Regions from separate parts of the Rhizobium cerradonense genome, predicted to be linked through region 2. Evidence: predicted binding sites of a transcription regulator. Region 2 holds the regulator's gene; the other holds the start of a gene.
What was found. Region 2 encodes LexA, which represses DNA repair genes until DNA is damaged. Its sites were predicted from a motif close to TGTTCNNNNTGTGTTCNG; they were not measured.
Positions count from the first base shown of each region.

Region 1: a site for LexA is predicted at 2,824-2,841, ahead of recA (recombinase RecA). Genes of this name have one in related genera too.

Region 1 covers NZ_JAQJCK010000001.1:447,166-455,227, reverse strand. Annotated here, with positions in the region: gene trpS (tryptophan--tRNA ligase) at 1-695, shown strand, start outside; gene PH547_RS02265 (pseudouridine-5'-phosphate glycosidase) at 743-1,669, opposite strand; gene PH547_RS02260 (carbohydrate kinase family protein) at 1,716-2,660, opposite strand; gene recA (recombinase RecA) at 2,900-3,985, shown strand; gene alaS (alanine--tRNA ligase) at 4,240-6,900, shown strand; gene PH547_RS02245 (AraC family transcriptional regulator) at 7,036-7,887, shown strand; gene PH547_RS02240 (glutathione S-transferase family protein) at 7,934-8,062, opposite strand, start outside.
Region 2 covers NZ_JAQJCK010000001.1:177,167-185,228, reverse strand. Annotated here, with positions in the region: gene kdsA (3-deoxy-8-phosphooctulonate synthase) at 1-342, opposite strand, end outside; gene PH547_RS00965 (VOC family protein) at 339-1,226, opposite strand; gene PH547_RS00960 (mechanosensitive ion channel family protein) at 1,765-3,798, shown strand; gene PH547_RS00955 (DUF2721 domain-containing protein) at 3,905-4,396, shown strand; gene lexA (transcriptional repressor LexA) at 4,790-5,512, shown strand; gene PH547_RS00945 (ComEC/Rec2 family competence protein) at 5,493-7,952, opposite strand.

The sequences.
Region 1 (8,062 bases), 270 kb from region 2:
GGCTGGAGCGCAACCCGACCATCAAGACGGAAATTCAGCTTCGCGGCTTTGAGCGTGATGTCCCAGCGGGTTTTCTTTGCTATCCCGTCGCTCAAGCGGCTGACATCACCGCGTTCAAGGCGACGATCGTTCCGGTGGGTGAAGATCAGGCTCCGCTGATCGAGCAAACCAACGAAATCGTGCGTCGTCTCAACCGGCAGGCCGGCCGCGAGGTTCTTGCGGAAGCCAAGGCAATGATCCCGATGATCGGACGCCTGCCGGGCGTCGATGGCAAAGCCAAAATGAGCAAGTCGCAGGGCAATGCCATCCCGCTATCCGCATCGCCGGACGATATTCGGCAAGCCGTGCGCCGGATGTACACCGATCCTGCTCATCTGCGCGCCGCCGATCCGGGAAAGATCGAGGGCAATGTCGTCTTCACCTATCTCGATGCCTTTGCCGAGGATAGGACTTTCGTCGAAGAGCTAAAGGAGCGCTATCGAAGGGGCGGTCTTGGCGACATGGTCGTGAAACAGCATCTTGAAGATATTCTGCAAGCTCTGCTGGCCCCGATCCGCGAGCGCCGTGCCCACTATGCCGCCGATCCCGGTTACGCCCTGGAAGTCCTGCGGCAAGGTACGCTCAGGGCAAGGCAGCGGACGGAGGCAACCCTTGCGGAATTGCGCGCCGCGTTAGGTCTGTTCACATTGACCTAAGGCGGCTGCGCGGGTTGCCATCCGTTATCGACGCGACTCGCTTCCGATCATTCCGCCAGAGCAACGGCGATTTCCGCGGCAAGGCGCGCATTGTTTTCGACCAGCGCGATATTGGTCTTCAGGCTGCGGCCGTCGGTGATGTCGAAGATGGTGCTGAGCAGATAGGGAGTGACCGCCTTGCCGGCGATTTCGTCGCGCTCGGCGCTGTCCAAGGCGCGTTCGATGTAGATTTCCATCTCCTCACGCGGGATTTCATCGGCTTCCGGAACTGGATTGGCGATCAGCATGCCACCGTTGATGCTAAGCTGTTCACGGGTTACCTGGAAGTTGGCGATCGCGGCAGGGCTGTTCAAGGTCAGCGGGCTCGGCAGGCCGGAGGAACGCGACCAGAAGGCGGGGAATTCGGCGCTGTCGTAGGTGACGACGGGCACGCCGCGGGTTTCCAGCACTTCCAGCGTTTTCGGAATATCCAGGATGGCCTTGGCGCCGGCGCAGACCACGATGACGTCAGTGCGGGCGAGCTCTTCCAGGTCGGCCGAGATATCGAAGCTTTCCTCGGCGCCGCGATGCACGCCGCCAATGCCGCCGGTCGCGAAAACCTTGATGCCGGCCCGCGCTGCGGCGATCATCGTCGCGGCAACCGTGGTGGCGCCCGTGCGGCGCTCTGCAATGGCGAAGGCGAGGTCGGCGCGCGAAACCTTCATCGCACCAGTTGTCTGAGCGAGCGCCTCCAGCTCTTCAGGCTGCAGGCCGATATGCAGCACGCCATGAATGACGGCGATTGTCGCCGGCACGGCGCCTTCCTGCCGGATGATCGCCTCGACGCTACGCGCCATCTCGATATTGCCGGGATAGGGCATGCCATGGGTGATGATGGTCGATTCCAATGCCACCAATGGAGCGCCGCGCAATTTTGCTGAAGCAACCTCCTTCGAATAGGAGATCGGCAGCAGGGGTGAAATGGGCTTGGTCATGGTTGTGTCCGATTGGCTGAGTTGGGAAATGCGAAAATCGCGCGCTTCATGACAAAATAGCGGCTTCGGGAACAAGAGCCAGTATTGCCTTCAGAAGGTCGGGCGAAAGATCCTCCGCCGTGGCGAATGGTGATTGCACGGTGATCGCGGCGGCCGCTGCCCCATAGCGCACCGCCTCGCCGAGATCGTGACCGGCAAGCAGGGCGGCCAGAACACCGGCGGCGAGCGAATCGCCGGCACCGGTGACATCGGCAACCTCATCGATAACGGGCGGCTGCAGGCTGACGGCGGCATCGCCGGAAAAAGCGATCAGTTCGCGTTTGCCACGTGTAATGACACCACCCCTGAGGCCGAGTGCCCGCAATCCGGCGATCCAATGGCGCGGATCGTCCGGACGGCTCTCCGTCAGCGCCGCAGCTTCGGCCTCGTTCAGAAAAAGATGGTCGATGCCGGCAAGGCAGGGCTTCAGGCGCACCACTTTGGCCGGCGAAATCGCGATCGCGGCCAATGGCTTGCCGCAATCGGCTGCGCGCATTGCGATGGCGGCCAGCGTTTCGGCGGGTAGATTGGCGTCGCAAAGGATCAGGTCAGTGGCTTCGAAGGCATCGCGGATGGCGCGGATCGTCAGCCGGCGCGGCACGAACAGCTTATAGAGCTCCATGTCGGCGAGGGCGATCACCAGATTGCCGTCGCGTTCGAGGATTGCCGTATAGCTCGGCGTCTTGCGATCGAGAAAAACGAAGGGCTTGTCGTCGACGCCGGCATTGAGCGCCGCTTCCGCCACCATCTCGCCGGCCGCATCGCCGCCACGCGGCGAGATCAGCCGCACATCAAAGCCGAGACGGGCCAGATTGCGTGCCGCGTTGAAGCCGCCACCGCCCGGTTCCTCGAACCATGCGCCCGGGTTGCTGGCCCCCGGCGCCGTCTCGCCGAAGATGCGGCCGCGCCGGTCGATATGGGCACCACCCAAAACGAGAATCTTCTTCGCCATATCGATCTCCTCAGCGCTTCCAAAGGCGAATCGAGCCGGCTGATATCTCACGCAAAATGCCCGGCAAGGACACGTAAGTGCTTGCTATGAAAGAAGAAAACAAATGTAGAACGAAATTCATTTTACCTTTTTCTTTCAATTGCTTGTTGTGCTCTTGCGACATGAGAACAAATAGAGTACACAATTCTCATCAGCGGCGACATTGCTTGAGCGGCTTCAATAACCTAAAGGTGGATCGGATGTCTCAGAATTCTTTGCGGCTTGTAGAGGACAAATCGGTGGATAAAAGCAAGGCACTTGAAGCGGCACTCTCTCAAATTGAGCGGTCGTTCGGCAAGGGCTCGATCATGAAGCTCGGCTCGAACGAGAACGTGGTCGAAATCGAAACAGTTTCCACCGGCTCCCTGAGCCTCGATATCGCTCTCGGCATTGGCGGCTTGCCGAAGGGGCGCATCATCGAGATCTACGGGCCGGAAAGCTCCGGCAAGACGACGCTGGCGCTGCAGACCATCGCCGAATCCCAGAAAAAGGGCGGCATCTGCGCCTTCGTCGACGCCGAACACGCGCTCGATCCGGTCTATGCCCGCAAGCTCGGCGTCGACCTGCAGAACCTCCTGATTTCGCAGCCGGACACCGGCGAACAGGCGCTTGAAATTACCGATACACTGGTGCGTTCCGGCGCCATCGACGTTCTCGTCGTCGACTCCGTTGCCGCGCTGACGCCGCGTGCCGAAATCGAAGGCGAGATGGGCGACAGCCTGCCGGGCATGCAGGCCCGCCTGATGAGCCAGGCGCTGCGCAAGCTTACCGCTTCGATCTCGAAGTCCAACTGCATGGTCATCTTCATCAACCAGATCCGCATGAAGATCGGCGTCATGTTCGGCTCGCCGGAAACGACGACCGGCGGCAATGCGCTGAAGTTCTATGCCTCCGTCCGTCTCGATATTCGCCGTATCGGTTCCGTCAAGGAGCGCGAAGAGGTGGTCGGCAACCAGACCCGCGTCAAGGTCGTCAAGAACAAGATGGCACCGCCCTTCAAGCAGGTGGAATTCGACATCATGTATGGCGAGGGCGTTTCCAAGACTGGTGAGCTGATCGACCTCGGTGTCAAGGCTGGCATCGTCGAGAAGTCCGGCGCCTGGTTCTCCTATAACAGCCAGCGTCTGGGGCAGGGCCGCGAAAACGCAAAGCTCTTCCTGCGCGACAATCCGGATCTTGCTCGCGAGATCGAGCTGTCGCTGCGCCAGAATGCAGGTCTTATTGCCGATCGCTTCCTGCAGAATGGCGGACCAGACGCTGATGACAGCGACGCCGCGGACGCGTAATTTCCGCGACCAAGCTCAGGACTAACCAAGACTAAAATTCAAAACCGGCCGTATTGTCCAAGGGATGTACGGCCGGTTTTGCTTGTGCGGCTGGACAGGGCCGGGAGCGGACGATAAAAGCCACTGGATTTGTTAAATATTGCCAACGCGTGATCCCCAAAAGTGCGAAGCGGTTTTTGGACAAGACCATGCTAGGTGAAGGAACATGAGCGAGATGGGACATCTCGCTCGAGGCAAGGACTGAAGGGCCCAATATGAGCGGTGTGAACGAAATCCGGTCGACCTTTCTCGACTATTTTAAGAAGAACGGCCACGAGATCGTGCCGTCGAGCCCGCTTGTTCCACGCAACGATCCGACGCTGATGTTCACCAATGCCGGCATGGTGCAGTTCAAGAACGTCTTCACCGGCCTGGAGCAGCGCCCCTACAAGACTGCATCGACGGCACAGAAATGCGTGCGCGCCGGCGGCAAGCATAATGACCTCGACAATGTCGGCTATACCGCCCGTCACCATACCTTCTTTGAGATGCTCGGCAATTTCTCGTTCGGCGACTATTTCAAGGAGCGCGCCATCGAGCTTGCCTGGAACCTGATCACCAAGGAATTCGGCCTCGACGCCAAGCGCCTGCTGGTGACGGTCTATCATACCGACGATGTCGCCTATGATCTCTGGAAGAAGATCGCCGGTCTTTCGGACGACAAGATCATCCGCATCGCCACCAGCGACAATTTCTGGGCAATGGGCGATACCGGTCCTTGCGGCCCATGTTCCGAAATCTTCTATGATCACGGCGACCATATCTGGGGCGGCCCTCCCGGCTCGCCGGAAGAGGATGGCGACCGGTTCATCGAGATCTGGAATCTCGTCTTCATGCAGTTCGAGCAGATCACTAAGGAGCAGCGGGTCGACCTGCCGCGTCCGTCGATCGACACGGGCATGGGTCTCGAACGCGTTGCTGCCGTGTTGCAGGGCAAGCATGACAATTACGACATCGACCTGTTCCGCGCATTGATCGAGGCTTCGGAAGAGGCGACCGGAGTCAAGGCCGAGGGCGAACGCCGCGCCAGCCACCGCGTCATCGCCGATCACCTGCGCTCCTCCGCCTTCCTGATCGCCGACGGCGTGCTGCCGTCGAACGAAGGCCGCGGCTATGTGCTTCGCCGCATCATGCGCCGCGCCATGCGCCATGCGCAGTTGCTCGGCGCCAAGGAGCCGCTGGTCTGGAAGCTGTTGCCGACGCTCGTCCAGCAGATGGGCCGCGCCTATCCCGAGCTCGTGCGTGCCGAAGCGCTGATTTCCGAGACGCTGAAGCTGGAAGAGACCCGTTTCCGCAAGACGCTGGAGCGTGGTCTGTCGCTGCTTGCCGATGCAACCTCGACGCTTCACAAGGGCGACAGCCTTGATGGCGAGACCGCGTTCAAGCTTTATGACACCTATGGCTTCCCGCTCGACCTGACGCAGGATGCGCTGCGCGCCCGCGGCATCGGCGTCGACATATCGAGCTTCACCGACGCGATGGAACGGCAGAAGGCCGAAGCCCGCTCGCATTGGGCTGGCTCCGGCGACAAGGCAACCGAAACCATCTGGTTCGAGCTCAAGGAAAAGTTCGGCGCCACCGAATTCCTCGGCTACGACACGGAGGCCGCTGAAGGCGTTATCCAGGCAATCGTCAAGGACGGTGTTGCCGTCGACAGCGCATCTGCCGGCGACAGGGTGCAGATCATCGTCAACCAGACGCCGTTCTACGGCGAATCCGGCGGTCAGATGGGCGATACCGGCGTGGTTTCTAGCGACCACGGCAAGCTCACCGTAAGCGACACGCAGAAGAAGGGCGAAGGCCTTTTCGTTCATAGCTCGGAAGTGTCTGAAGGCAAGATCAAGATCGGCGACGCCGTCGTGCTGACGGTCGATCACAACAGGCGGTCGCGCCTGCGCGCCAACCACTCCGCGACCCATCTGCTGCATGAGGCGTTGCGCGAGGTACTTGGCACCCATGTGGCGCAGAAGGGTTCGCTGGTGGCGCCCGAGCGTCTGCGTTTCGACGTTTCGCATCCGAAGCCGATGTCGGCTGAAGAGCTGAAGGTGGTCGAGGATATGGCTAACGAAATCGTGCTGCAGAACTCGCCGGTCACGACCCGCCTGATGAGCGTCGATGACGCCATTGCCGAGGGCGCCATGGCGCTGTTCGGCGAGAAGTATGGCGACGAAGTCCGCGTCGTGTCCATGGGGCAGGGTGTGCGCGGTGCCAAGGCTGACAAGCCCTATTCCGTCGAACTGTGCGGCGGCACACATGTCTCCGCCACCGGCCAGATCGGCCTTATCCGTGTCCTTGGCGAAAGTGCCGTCGGCGCCGGTGTCCGCCGTATCGAAGCGGTGACCGGCGAATCCGCTCGCGACTATCTGACCGAGCAGGATGAGCGCGTGAAGACGCTGGCCTCGACGCTGAAGGTGCAGCCGGGCGATGTCGTGTCGCGCGTCGAGGCGCTGATGGATGAGCGTCGCAAGCTGGAGCGCGAACTGGCTGACGCCAAGCGCAAGCTCGCCATGGGCGGCGGCCAAGGCGGTTCCGCCGATGCGGTCCGTGACGTCAATGGCGTCAAGTTCCTCGGCAAGGCCATTTCCGGCGTCGACCCGAAGGATCTCAAGGGTCTTGCCGATGACGGCAAAACCAGTCTCGGTTCCGGCGTCGTGGCGCTAATCGGCGTTTCGGAAGACGGCAAGGCCAGCGCCGTCGTTGCCGTCACGGAAGACCTGACCGGCCGCTTCAGCGCTGTCGATCTCGTCCGCATTGCCTCCGCCGCGCTCGGCGGCAAGGGCGGCGGCGGCCGTCCCGACATGGCCCAGGCCGGCGGTCCGGATGGCGCCAAGGCTGATGAAGCGGTTGAGGCAGTTGCTGCCGCACTCGCCGGCTAAGAGTTTTTTATTACACTGATCAGAAGCGGCGGGAGCTGATGGCCCCGCCGCTTTTGTTTTGTCCGCCAAACTCAGCAGGATTTGTCAAATCGAGATATGGTCTTTTGAGGCCGATCGATTTGCAAGGGGTTTGACATGAGTGGCGGAACGGCATGGGCGCTTTACGAGACCCGCCTGCGGCGGGTTTCGGCCCATATCCACGAGCATCTGGATGACGAGCTCGATATGGAAAAGCTTGCCGAGATCGCCTGCATGTCCAGCTATCATTGGCACAGGATCTATCGGGCGATCTATGGCGAGACGGCGGCGGCGACCGTCAAGCGGCTGCGGCTGCACCGTGCCGCCGGCGATCTCGTCAACACCCGTCTATCTGTCAACGACATTGCAAAGCGGTCGGGCTATCCCAACCTCCAGTCGTTCAACCGCATCTTCAAATCCGTCTACGGCACCCCGCCGGCGCGATATCGGAATGAGGGAAGCCACACGATCTTCGAACCCAGTACCCAAGGAAGGATCACGGTCATGTTCGACGTTACGCTTCGCATCCTCTCGCCGATTTCGCTTATCGGTGTCGCCCATCGCGGCTCCTACATGCAGATCGGCCAGGCTTTCGAAATTCTGTTCGGCACCATCTTCGCTCGCGGTCTTGCCAGGCCCGATATGCGGATGATCGGCGTCTATCTGGATGATCCCGACCTGATCGCGGTCGACAAATTGCGCTCCTATGCCTGCGTCAATGCTGGCGACGATATTGCCGCCGAGGCGCCCTTGGAACGGCGGACAATCGACGGTGGCGAGTATGCTGTGTTACGGCACAAAGGGTCGTATGCCGATATGTACAAGGCCTATCAGTGGCTCTATGCCGAATGGCTTCCTGCCTCCGGCCGGCAACTGCGCGATGCGGTGATGTTCGAAGAATATCTCAACAATCCACGCGATGTGCCGCCGACCGAGTTGCTGACGGAAATCCATATGCCGCTGCAATAACCGTATGATGTGCTGAATGAGAAGTTGGCTCTAGTCCATTGTCTTTTCAAGCATTCGCTTGCTTTGGCATCGCCGCATTGTCCAATTCGTTGCCGCGGCGGTAGGCGTCGCGGTCGCTGATGCGGCCCCAATAATCAATGAAAGCCTGACGCTTCTCGATAGTGCCGAAATTGAG
Region 2 (8,062 bases):
GACCGTCTTGGCGACAATGGCGCACTGTTCTTCCGTATGGATGTCGGTCAAGACTGGAAAGCCATATTCCTTCTTGAGATCGGCAAAGACCTCCAATGCCTTTTCCAGCCCGATGCCGCGCTTGCCAGAGAGCGACGTGCGGTTCGCCTTGTCGAAGGACGACTTGTAGACAAGACCGATACCGAGCTTATCGCAGAGTTCCTTCAACACGCCGGCGATCATGAAGGCATGATCGCGGCTTTCCATCTGGCAGGGGCCGGCGATCAGCGACAGCTTGGCGCTATTGGAAAACAGAACCTTGGATGCGCCCTCGCCGACGATCACTTCGGAATTGGTGCTCATGCTATCTCCTCGAAGGCGAACAACGCGCCCTGTCCGGGGGCGGGCTTTGCCAAAATACGATTGTTCTTACGCGTATATGTGACGCCGTTAGCAGCCAAATGCGACGATGTCACGGAAAGATCGCGCGTCTTGAAAAGGATTGCCCGTGCGCGAAGGCCGGGATCGTCCCCCGACAAGGATAGATCGTAGAAGGCTTCCATGCCTTCTGGGGTCAGAACCTCGATCCCGGTATTGGCCGCGTGGATCGTCAGGCCGAAGGAATGATCCGATATCTTTGGCCTATCGACGACCTGCTCGAAAAAGCCACGGTACGCAGCCGGCTTCGGCGCCGAGACGGCAACCCTTGCTATGCCGGTCACGCCATTGGCATGCCGCTCCAGGGCGCCGCGATCGGCCGGCAATGGATTGATGCGCTGGCAGCAGAAGGTGAAGAAATCCGGCGAACGCAAATCGGCTGCGAAAGCAAGACGGAAACCTGCCGTCACCTCCGAGCCATCCGGCATACGCATCGGCCGGGCAAAATCCAGCATGTTTCCGGCTGATATGGTGTTGACCCGGAATCGTTCGTCATCGGCGACCGCATCGTCCGTGCCGAAAACGACGGCCGAAAACCCCTCATCGCCGATGCGAAAACGGTAGGCTTGGTCGCGGGCGACGAAAACATTGCCCTCCCCCACGCTCGCCTCGCACTGCTCCTGCGATGCAACACCCAAGGGCTCCAGATAGGTCCTGTCAGCAAAGAAAACGCAGGCATTCTCCGTGCCGAAGGGATGTCGGGCATCGGACGCTACGGTGAAACCAAGCTTGCCCAGCCGCTCCCGCGCCAAGGCGATATTGACCGTCGGCAGAACGAGATGATCCAGCGGATGCGGCGATGAGGTCATGGTCTCCCCCTTCATTCGTCGGCAGGTTTGCGCCCATCTGCCGCTCAATTCAAGATCAAAGCGTCGGAGCAGACGACAGAAGAGCGCTCCCGCAAAAATCCGCACGCGAACTAGCCGAATTATATATGTGCTGGCACCAAACTCTCCCTTGTGAGAGGGCAATAATTCGAGCAATATCCGCATCATACTGCAATAAATGATCTGTAGCGCGGCAACAGGTAAGTGATACGGGTGAGGATAGCGCCGAAAGGTCCGTTTCCCGGCAGCAAGACGAAGACGCGCATTCTTCAGTTCGGATTGTCCAACGGCAACGCAATTCACCATCCGATCTCGGAAAGGCAGAAGAGCGGCCTGTCGTTACTTCTATCTTTGCAGCAGTACTCAATCTGATTGTCGGGTGCTTGGGGGAGACATGCGCTTGATGCTCGTCGAGGGGGCGCCCATACGCCCGGTCTTACATTTGACGGCTTCTCTTTGTCTGGCCTTGGTGGGGCACGTCCGAAGGTTCACGAATTCTGTCGCCCGCTTGATTTCCCTTATGCCCAGCGGCTTGGTCGCCGTTGCACTTATCCTTGTTTTCACGGCTATTGCGCCGCAACTGTGCCACGCGCAGACCCCCGAAACGGCCCCCACAGCACCGCCTGCAAAGCTATCGGAATTGCTGCGTCTGATGAATGATCCGGAGCTGCGCCAATGGCTGGAAAAGCGGCAAGCAGCCGAGCAACAGCCGGCACCTTCGGCGACGGCGACGCTGGTCGAAACCGGAGAGGCCCGCGCTCGCGCCCGATATAAGGCGCTGCGGTCGGCGATTCCCAATGTACCGGGGCAGCTCGCCGCTGCAGCGAGTAGGGTGCGTGAGCAGGCAAGGAACAACGGCTTTGCGCCTGCCGTCGTCATGTTCGCCGCATTGGTCTGCGTCGGTCTCGCTGCGGAATGGTTTTTCAAGAAAACCGTCCTGAAAGCCCAGTTTCCAAATCCTCTTGTCGCACATACGATCGGAGAATTAGGACCGTGGATCACTTTCACCCTCGTCAGCTCCGCCATTTTCCTAGCCATAGACTGGCCGCCGCTACTGCATGTGGTGATCCTGTTTTATCTGACGGCATTCATTGCCGCTCGCCTCGCATTTGCCGTCTGCAGACTATCGATGGACGCGGGCTCTCTGTCGGCCTTCGGCTATCGCAGGGCTTGTCTCTTCATTGCCGTTTTGGCGATAGCCGGCGCCACGACGTCGCTGACCAGACCGCTCTCCATCGACGGAGATGTCGGCACCGTCGTCTCCCACGGGTTCTCCATTCTCCTATTGCTGATCACGCTCGAAGCCGTGTGGCGGCGACCGGCCAAGGAAACCGCTGCCCGACAGTTAACGCTTATGAACATCCTTTATTCACTCTACGTTGCCTGCCTCTGGCTTCTTTGGGTGGCCAACTTCGTCGGCCTTTTCTGGCTTGGCATCTATGTCGTTGTTCTTCCGGGGCTATTGACTGCCGTCGGACGGACGGCCGAAGCATTCGCAAAGGGACGCTGGCCTAGTGACAACAAGAACAGTGCGCGCATGGTGCTGGCCGTCCGCGGTGCGCGCGCGCTCGTCATCGTAGCCGCGGTCGCCTGGATTACCGTCGTCTGGCACTATGATCCCAACATCCTCGCACGAGAAAATCCGGCGATCGACGCCGCTGTTCGCGGTGCGCTGAAGAGCGTCGTCGTTCTGATTTTGGCCGATCTCTGCTGGCAATTGTCGAGGGCATTCATTGACGAGAAATTGAGCGCCGCCGACAGCAGTGCCTCCTCGCCATCGGCGGAAGCCGCGCGCGCGGGCCGCCTTCGCACCCTGTTGCCGATCTTCCGCAACGCGCTGGCAGCCATCGTTATCGCAGCCGCCGTCCTCACCGTGCTGTCCGAAATGGGCGTGCAGATCGGGCCGTTGATTGCGGGGGCCGGCATATTCGGCGTGGCGATCGGCTTCGGCTCGCAAACGCTCGTCAAGGATATCGTCAGCGGCATTTTCTACCTGATGGACGATGCCTTCCGCGTCGGCGAATACGTTCAAAGCGGCAGCTACAAGGGAACCGTGGAATCTTTCAGCCTGCGTTCCGTCAGGCTTCGACATCATCATGGTCCGGTGTTCACAGTTCCCTTCGGCGAACTCGGCGCCGTTCAGAACATGAGCCGCGACTGGGCGATCGATAAATTCCTGCTACGGGTTCCGTTCAATACCGACGTCACCAAGGCGAAAAGGATCGTCAAGCAAATCGGAGAGCAGTTGAAAGAAGATCCGGAAATCGGACCGCAGATTCTTGAAACCCTGAAAATGAAGGGGGTGGAGCAAATTGGCGACTTCGGTATCGAACTGAGTTTTGCCTTTACCGCCCTCCCCGGTCGGCAAACCTACATACGGCGCCAGGCCTATACCATGATCCGCGACGCATTCATGGAAAACGGCATCGACTTCGCTCAGCCGACAGTGCAGGTGGGTGGCGAGGAAAAATCCGATGCCGCGATCGCAGCCATGACACTGCAGAGAAAGAAGATCGCTGAGCAAATGACGCAATCGGCAGCGCCGCCGACCTGAACGTTCGCGCGAGATCAGTAACCAGCCTCATCTCCGCGCGCTTCTTTGGCAAGGCGACACCTCTGGGGCGGATACCGGATGACGTTGGACAGAAAGGAGATCCAATGTGCTGAACGACCATCTGACGTCTATTGCCGCGCACGTTATTCAGATAGCGCTGACAGCGGTCTTTCTGCTGGCGGGCACTGCCGGGTGCCTCAATGTCTTTTCGGCCAGGCTCGCCCGCGTCTCCGACCGGGTCAACAGCCTTTTCGAACGGGTGACCTCTGAGGACCCGGATGAAACACGGTTGCTGCAGCTCTACTATCTGCGGCGGCGAACATTGGCGCTGGAGATCGCAGTTCTGCTCGGCACGACATCGGGCGTGTTCACATGCCTTGCGACGCTCGGCCTCATGGGCGGTGCGATTCGCCAGCAGTTTCGCGAGCAATTGCTGCTCTGGCTCTTTGGGCTTGCCGTCTTCGCACTCATGGGCGCCTTTGTGGCCTTTCTCGTCGAGATGATTCTGGCCGGGCGCAGCATGCTAAGGCAGATCGCCAACGACCGTACCTTGCTCGAGCACCGGCACGGGAGTTCGAGGAAAAGTTCAACCTATTGATATCCCGTCGAATATTACTACGGATGGCACCAATCCCGGCCCCTCAGAAATCCGGATTCCCAGTCAGATCCATAGCTTGCTCTCCATGGTTCGGAGAGTGTCGTCCTCCAAAGAGCTTATAGAACGAAGAACATGGCTTTTCGCCGCCTTGGAGATAATCAGTTTTGGGATCGTCCGAAATTTTGCTTCGCCCGATTCCGCATATATTTCTGCTATTTAGTTTGAAGGTGCCGGGAAAAAATCATCTGCCCGGGACCTGTTATGTTCCCCATTTATTTGATGCACCTACAAAATGTTCACCGAAATTTAAGGGCTTGCGGAACACATATGGAACATATAGTGTCCGTTCTGGATTTGTTTCACGACACCTTCTCAGTCCCGAGGTTCAAAACGATGTTGACGCGCAAGCAGCAGGAACTGCTTCTCTTCATTCACGAACGAATGAAGGAGTCCGGTGTTCCGCCATCTTTCGACGAGATGAAGGATGCGCTGGACCTTGCGTCCAAATCCGGTATTCACCGTCTCATCACGGCTTTGGAAGAGCGCGGCTTCATCCGTCGCCTGCCGAACCGAGCCCGAGCGCTGGAGGTCATCAAGCTGCCGGAGGCCTATAGCCCGAGCCTGCAGCCTCGCCGCGGCTTTTCGCCAAGCGTCATCGAGGGTAGCCTTGGCAAGCCGCAACTTGTGCCGCCGCCCGCACCCGCAAAGCCGGTGAGTGAGGACAACAACAGTTCGGTTTCGGTACCCGTCATGGGCCGCATTGCCGCCGGCGTTCCGATCTCGGCCATCCAGAACAATACTCACGACATCACCGTTCCCGCCGACATGCTCGGCTCCGGCGAGCATTATGCGCTGGAGGTCAAGGGCGACTCGATGATCGATGCCGGCATCTTTGATGGCGATACCGTCATCATCCGCAACGCCACGACCGCCAATCCCGGCGACATCGTCGTCGCTCTCGTCGATGATGAAGAGGCGACATTGAAGCGCTTCCGCCGCAAGGGAGCCTCGATCGCGCTTGAAGCGGCAAACCCTGCTTACGAAACCCGCATCTTCGGGCCGGATCGAGTGAAGGTACAAGGCAAGCTCGTCGGTCTCATTCGCCGCTATCACTGACCGGTGACGCCGGCTTGAGCGGCGCGCCAAAAGTGTCTGTTCGCCAGTCGTAGGAGCGATGCAGGCTCCATGGCCGCGAAAGGTTTTCAAACGCTGCCGTCATTATCGGTTTATCGGTGCTAAGGCTCATTTCGATGGACCCTGTGCGGCGCAATGTTGCACCTGTGAAGAGCGTGGCGCCAGAGCGGCAGCGATCAAGACGCAGCCGTACGGAGGTGATGACGATATTGGCCGTGTCGCAGGCCGGAGCGAGATAGGCGGCATCTTCAATGGTGACAAGCATGTCGCCATTATCCAGCATTGCCACGCACCATGCACCTTTTTGGCAGGCGAAACCGCCCGGCCCGGCCGCGTCTAATGCCGCATCCATCGCCTTTCGAACGGTGCTCTGTTCTTCGGAATTCAGGCGACGATGCTTGTCTGATTTGCTGATTTTGGGGAGCTGACTATCCGGCGGAAGCATCGTTGGCGGTTGCTGCTCGGTGATCGCCAATGCTCTTTGCCACTGCTCGAAGATGAAATCCGGCGGTTTTTCGCGGTTTGTCGTCAGCGCACCGTTGCGCAACAAGGCGACCAGCGTGCCGTCCTCGGAGATCATGAGATCAGGCTTCAGGACACCGGGGCCGAGCGCCACGACTGCGACCGAACCGGTGATCAAGAGCGCACCTGCATGTCGCAGCCATGTTCTCAGCAAGGTCATCAGCAAGAAGCCGGCTATGACCGTCGGGAACAGCCAGACCGGCAGCCGGCCGAAGGGAATATTACCGCCCCAGGCGGCAACCGTTTTGGCAATGACGATGACGACATCAAGTCCCCAGCCGGTTATCTGCCAGAAAGGGGCATCAACGCCAAATGGCATCAGTAGCGTCGCCGCCATGCCAAACGGCATGACGACAAAGGAGACGACCGGCATAGCCGCCAGATTGGCAACGAGGCCATATGTCGCCAACCGGTGAAAATGTTCTATCGAGAAGATTGCCGTCGATGCGCCGCCTATAAAAGAGGTCGACAATATGCTTCCGAAGAAACGGGAAACGAAGAGCAGCGGACGCATGACCCGGAACCGGGAGAGAACGCTCTCCCGATGCGGCCTCCTCGCCCAGAGCGAATAGCCGGACACCAACGCCAGGGTCGCGGCGTAAGACATCTGAAAACTTGGTCCGAGCGCCTGCGAAGGCGACAGTATGAGAATGACTATCGCCGATAGCGCCACGTTGCGCAGGCTGATGGATGGCCGGTCGAAGAGCACGGCGATCAGCATGATCGCCATCATGATGAAGGCACGCTCCGCGGATACCCCGAAGCCGGAAATGAGGTAATAAGCCGTCACTGTGACCAGCGCGCCGAAGGCCGCAATCTTCTTCGTTGGCCAAGCCTGTGCCACGCCGAAAAACAGACTGAGGGCATAGCGTAAACCGACATAAAAGATGCCCGCGGAGAGCGCCATGTTTAGGCCGGAGATGGCGATGATATGCGCAAGACCCGAGGTCCGCAGCGCTTCGGTCGTGTCGTCTGAGATCGCTCGTCTCTCATCGGTGACAAGCGAAGCCGCAAAGGCGCCGGTGTCTCCGGGCAAAAGCGTCCTGATTCTATCGCCGATATGGCTGCGCAAACCGGCAAGCCAGATATCCGCCTTGTCGAGGACCGATCCCTGAACTACATCACTAGTCGGTGACAATAGTGTCGGCGTTCCATAGGCAAAGCCATTCGCGCCGGTGCCATCGAAATAGGCGCTGAAGGCGAAATCGTTGAGGCCGGGCAAGGCAGGTCCGGCCGGCGGCGTCAACCGCGCTCTACCCTGAATGCGGTCGCCGAGTTCGAAGGGCTGGAGCTGTTTGCGCACGAAAATGGTGATCTGCGCCGGCGGCCTGCGAATGGTCGGTTTTTCCGTTGCCTCCAGGGCGACGACATAGCGCCAATGGCCCTTGTCGTCGGCTTCACGCCGTTCGATCCGCCCGGTGATGGTGGTCGTCACCGCAGAGTCGAGCATCACCGTCGATGCGCGCCAGGTTTCGCATTGCGCCAGAGCCATGCCGGAGCACATCAGCATGCCGGCAAACAATATGTGCCGTAGCACTCGCCCCGCGTGCTGCTGGCGGAAGAATGCGACAGCGAAGATAAGGAGGGCCGCAAAAACAGCTTGCGGCGGCGGATCGGCTCCGACCGAGAACCAGACGATCGCGCCGGCGCCGATGTAGACCGGCGCAAATAGCATCGCGCGACCGTGCGCCGCCTCTTCTTCGGCTAAATGGTAAATGCCGGGTCGGATGCTGCCCGCCGCGAGGCGAAGGCGGGCAATAAGCGCGGCATGGTCCTGTGTCCGCTCCGGCCGCGACGCTTTGGCACGAGAAATAACGGCGCCCACGCCCTCCTCGCGCACGGCAACCGCAGCCAATTCCCGACTATCCACCTGCGGATCCGGTGCCTCTAAATTAGGCATATACTCCAGCGCCCACGCAAAACTACAGCTATAGCGAGAGTTTTGCCGTCACCGGCCAGTGATTTCAACTGAAATCGGCGTCATCGCCGACAAATGACGCTAATTCACGC